Regions from separate parts of the Actinomadura sp. WAC 06369 genome, predicted to be linked through region 1. Evidence: riboswitches for the same ligand, from Rfam matches in the RefSeq annotation. Region 1 holds a riboswitch; the other holds the start of a gene.
What was found. A riboswitch is a leader RNA that binds a small molecule or an ion and turns the genes downstream of it on or off. The one in region 1 is predicted to bind cyclic di-AMP.
Positions count from the first base shown of each region.

Region 2: it holds a riboswitch for cyclic di-AMP, as region 1 does, so the genes downstream of both, DMH08_RS02665 (CHAP domain-containing protein) here and DMH08_RS13660 (CHAP domain-containing protein) in region 1, are expected to answer to the same signal.

Region 1 is NZ_QHJN01000040.1:20,086-22,277, reverse strand. It holds gene DMH08_RS13665 (Na+/H+ antiporter NhaA) at 1-742, shown strand, start outside; cyclic di-AMP (ydaO/yuaA leader) riboswitch at 1,064-1,191, shown strand; gene DMH08_RS13660 (CHAP domain-containing protein) at 1,204-1,995, shown strand; gene DMH08_RS13655 (FadR/GntR family transcriptional regulator) at 2,139-2,192, shown strand, end outside.
Region 2 is NZ_QHJN01000006.1:58,663-60,854, forward strand. It holds gene DMH08_RS42285 (PP2C family protein-serine/threonine phosphatase) at 1-328, shown strand, start outside; cyclic di-AMP (ydaO/yuaA leader) riboswitch at 779-932, shown strand; gene DMH08_RS02665 (CHAP domain-containing protein) at 945-1,769, shown strand; gene DMH08_RS02670 (bifunctional glycosyltransferase/CDP-glycerol:glycerophosphate glycerophosphotransferase) at 1,932-2,192, shown strand, end outside.

The DNA of each region.
Region 1 (2,192 bases):
GCTGTCCGCGGCAGGGTTCACGGTCTCCCTCCTCATCGCGACGCACGCCTTCGAGGGCGAGGTGCTGGACGACGCGAAGATCGGCGTCCTGAGCACCCTCGCGGCCGCGTTCCTGACCTCCCGGCTCGTCACCGCCGTCCTCGCCGCGCTGCCGCCCGGGCTGCGGCTCCGGGCGCTGCTGGGGCGGGCGGAGGCGATCGTCGACCTGGCCGTGCCCGTCGACCCCGAGCGCGACCACGTGCGCGGGCCGCGGCACGCCCCGGTGACGATCGTCGAGTACGGCGACTACGAGTGCCCGTACTGCGGCCGCGCCGAACCGGTCGTCCGCGGGCTCCTCGCGGACTTCGGGGACGAGGTCCGGTACGTCTGGCGGCACCTGCCGCTGACCGACGTCCACCTCCACGCCCAGCTCGCCGCCGAGGCCGCGGAGGCCGCCGCGCGCCAGGGCCGCTTCTGGGAGATGCACGACGCGCTGCTCGCCGACCAGGGCGACCTGCAAGCCGACGACCTGCGCGGGCACGCGACCCGCGTCGGCCTGGACCTCGCGCGTTTCGCCCGGGACATGGACGCCCGCGCCGGGGCCGCGCACGTCGCCGCGGACATCGAGTCGGCCGACCTCAGCACCGTCGCGGGCACGCCCACCTTCTTCGTCAACGGGCGGCGGCACCACGGCGCCTACGACATCGCGAGCCTGTCCGCCGCGATCCGCGCCGCTCGCGCGCGCGCCGCCCTTTCGGACTGACGGGCAAAGATCGGGAAGAACATCCGGCGGGTGGGTGTTGGTAAGTCCTTGGAAGGCACTTGACCAGGGAAAAGATCGCTTTTGACTTGGTTTGCTTTCCCGGGGATGGTTGGTACCTTCGACCTGAACCACGCGGCACTTCGAGTGCCGCGGTCGGCCGTGCCAGGGATGCGGCCGTCGTCGCGGAGCGGATCACGCACGCGACGCGCGCCAGGAACGCGCGCCCTCCGGGAGCGGTCGCTCACCGGAGCCCGAGAGCAGTCGCTCAGCGAAATCCGACAATCCAGCGCCGCATCGCGGCGCGCAGGCCGAGTCCGCACGAGGCCCTGAGGGCCGAGCGGAGCCGGGGACCCGAGTACCAGGGGTGAATCGGCGCGTCCCGAGCGCGCCGTAGGGCTCTTCCATGCCCGAATCCGTCAGCTAACCCGGTAGGCGCCATGGGAGACAAGGAGATTCCCTGCATGACCGGTCGTTTCGATCGACTTAGCGAGTCCGTGAAGCGCTTCAACCCGCAGGCCGCCGTGAAGCGGCTGAGCCCGGAGGAGCGGGCCGTCGGCGTCGCCGTCGGCGCGGTGCTGGCCGGGACCGTCGGGCTGACGGCCTTCCACCCCCTCGGCGGGGCCGACGCGGCCACCGAGGCGCACGGCGCGGCCGGCGGCGGTACCGTCGCGGCGGCGCAGAACTCCGGGAAGACGGAGGCGTCGGGCGCGATGACCGCGGCCGAGGCGAAGGCCGAGGGCTGGAAGGTCCCGCCGCGCGCCGTCGCGGCGTCCGAGGTGATCGACCTGGCCAAGGAGCAGGTCGGCATCGAGGAGGAGGGGCCCGGCGACATGACCAAGTTCCACGACTGGTACGTCTCGACGCCGCACGCCGAGGCGACCGCGGCCCGCGACGGCGGCTTCTCGGTCGACGCCTACAAGGGCGCCCAGTGGTGCGACATGTTCGTGTCCTGGCTCGGCTCGCAGACCGGCGTCAAGAACATGGGCTGGGACGCCTACACCGTCCAGCACGCGAGCTGGTTCAAGGACCAGGACCGCTGGGGCCAGGAGGCCAAGCCCGGCGCGGTCGTCTTCTACGACTGGGGCGCGGGTTCGGGCGGCTCCATCGGCGCCATCGACCACGTCGGCATCGTCGAGAAGGACAACGGCGACGGCACCATCGACACCATCGAGGGCAACGTCGACAACTCCGTCCAGGAGAAGACCCGCGACAAGGGCCAGGTCGTCGGCTACGGCTACCCCGACTACGCCTGATCCCCTTACGCGCCTGATCCAACACGCGCCCGATCCAACGCGCGTCCCGAAGGCGCCCGGCATCCCCGCCGGGCGCCTTCGGCGTCTCCGGACGGGCGCCCGGGCGCCGGGCCGCCGGACCGCCCGCGGGTACCCTGGCGGGCATGCCGACCCTGCACGAGGAGGTCCTCGCCAAGCTCGGACCGCTGATCGTCTCG
Region 2 (2,192 bases), on a different contig from region 1:
GTGCGCGGGGCATCCGCCGCCGATCCTCGTGCGGGGCGGGCGGGCGTGGCCGCTCGAGGTCGTCCGGGATCCGATGCTGGGGGCGATGCCGGGGTGGGAGTACACGACGATCAAGACTCCGCTGGTGCGGGGCGACATGGTCTTCCTGTACACCGACGGCCTGGTGGAGCGCCGGGACGCGGATCTGGACGAGCGCATCGAGCGGCTCACGCGGATCCTGGAGGAGGGGTCGGGCCGTCCGGAGGTGGCGCTCGACGAGGTGCTGGCGCGGATGGAGCACGACCGGGCGGCGGACGACACCACCCTGTTCGCGCTCCGGGTCGAGTGACGGACGCCGCCTCTGACCTGCGCCGATGCGGTGGTGTGACTTAGGGCACAGCCAAGGCGGCGGTGGGCGGCCCGGGGGGCGGTGCCGGGCCGTCGCGCCGGGCGTCTCGTCGATCTCCGGGGGCGCCGGACGGCGGTGCCCGGCAACCCCTGTGCGCCAAGGGTTCCGGGACCGCCGATAAAGATCGGGAAGAACGGCCCGCGGGTGAGCGTTGGGATGTCCTTGAAGGCCGCTTGACCAGGGAAAAGATCAATTTTGGCCTGGTTTGCTTTCTTTCTGAAGGTTGGTACCTTCAACCCGAATCTCGCAGCGCGATCCACGCGTTGTACCGGCCGTGCCAGGGGCGCGGCCGCCGGTCGCGGAGCGGTCCACGCACGCGACGCGCGCCATGCACGCGCGCCCCTTCAAGAGCAGTCGCTCAGAGAAATCCGACAATCCAGCGCCGCACGCGCGGCGTGAAGGCCGAGTCCGCGCAGGTCCACGAGGGCCGCAGCGGAGCCGGGGACCCAAGTTTCTGGGGTGAATCGGCGCGTTTCGAGCGCGCCGTAGGGCTCTTCCATGCCCGAATCCGTCAGCTAACCCGGTAGGCGTCATGGGAGACAAGGAGATTCCCTGCATGACCGGTCGTTTCGATCGACTTACCGAGTCCGTGAAGCGCCTGAACCCCCAGTCCGCGGTCAAGCGGCTGGCCCCCGAACTCGCGATCAAGCGCGTGACCCCCGAGGACCGGGCCGTCGGCGTTGCCGTCGGCGCGGTGCTGGCCGGCGCCGTCGGGCTGTCGGTGTTCAACCCCATGGCGGGAGCGAGCGCGGCCACCGAGGCCGCGGGCCCGACCGTCGAGAAGGCCGCGGCCGTCACGAACACCGCGGCGGAGAAGGCCGAGCCGGCGTCGTCCTCGACGATGAGCCTGGCCGAGGCCAAGGCCGAGGGCTGGAAGGTCCCGCCGCGCGCCGTCGAGGCGTCCGAGGTGATCGACCTCGCCAAGGAGCAGGTCGGCATCGAGGAAGAGGGCCCGGGCAAGATGACCAAGTTCCACGAGTGGTGGACGTCGACGCCGCGCGCCGAGGCGGCCGCGAGCAGCGGCGGCTTCTCGGTGGACGCCTACAACGGCGCCGCGTGGTGCGACATGTTCGTGTCGTGGCTCAGCGCGGAGACCGGTGTCAAGGGCATGGGCTGGGACGCCTACACCGTGTCGCACGCCAAGTGGTTCGAGGACCAGGGCCGCTGGGGCCAGAAGGCCAAGCCGGGCGCCATCGTGTTCTTCGACTGGGGCGCCGGTTCGGACGGCTCCATCGGCGACATCGACCACGTCGGCATCGTCGAGAAGGACAACGGCGACGGCACCGTCAGCACCATCGAGGGCAACAGCAACAACGCCGTCGAGGAAAGGGTCCGCGACAAGGGCCAGATCGTGGGCTACGGCTACCCCGAGTACGCCTGATCGACCGGCACCGGCCGATCACGAAGGCGCCCGGCGCTCCGCCGGGCGCCTTCGGCGTTCGCACGGTAATGCGAACCATTGACAGGCTTTGGCCGCGCTTGGACCTCCCTCCGCCGTTCCTGGAAAGGAATCCCTGGCACGCGGAGGAGCGGAGGGAGGCCCATGCGGGTGCGCCCGGATGTCAGTGTGGTGGTGATCGCCTACAACGACGCGCGGCGGCTGCCCCGGGCGGTCGCCTCGACGCTGGCGCAGTCGCTGCGCTCCGTGGAGACGGTGATCGTGGACGACGCGAGCACCGACCGCACCGGGGACGTCGCGGAGCGCCTCGCCGCCGCGCATCCGGGCCGGGTCCGGGCCGTGCGCCTGCCGGTGAACTCCGGGGGGTGCGGCCGTCCCCGCAACACCGGGGTCGAGCGTTCGGAC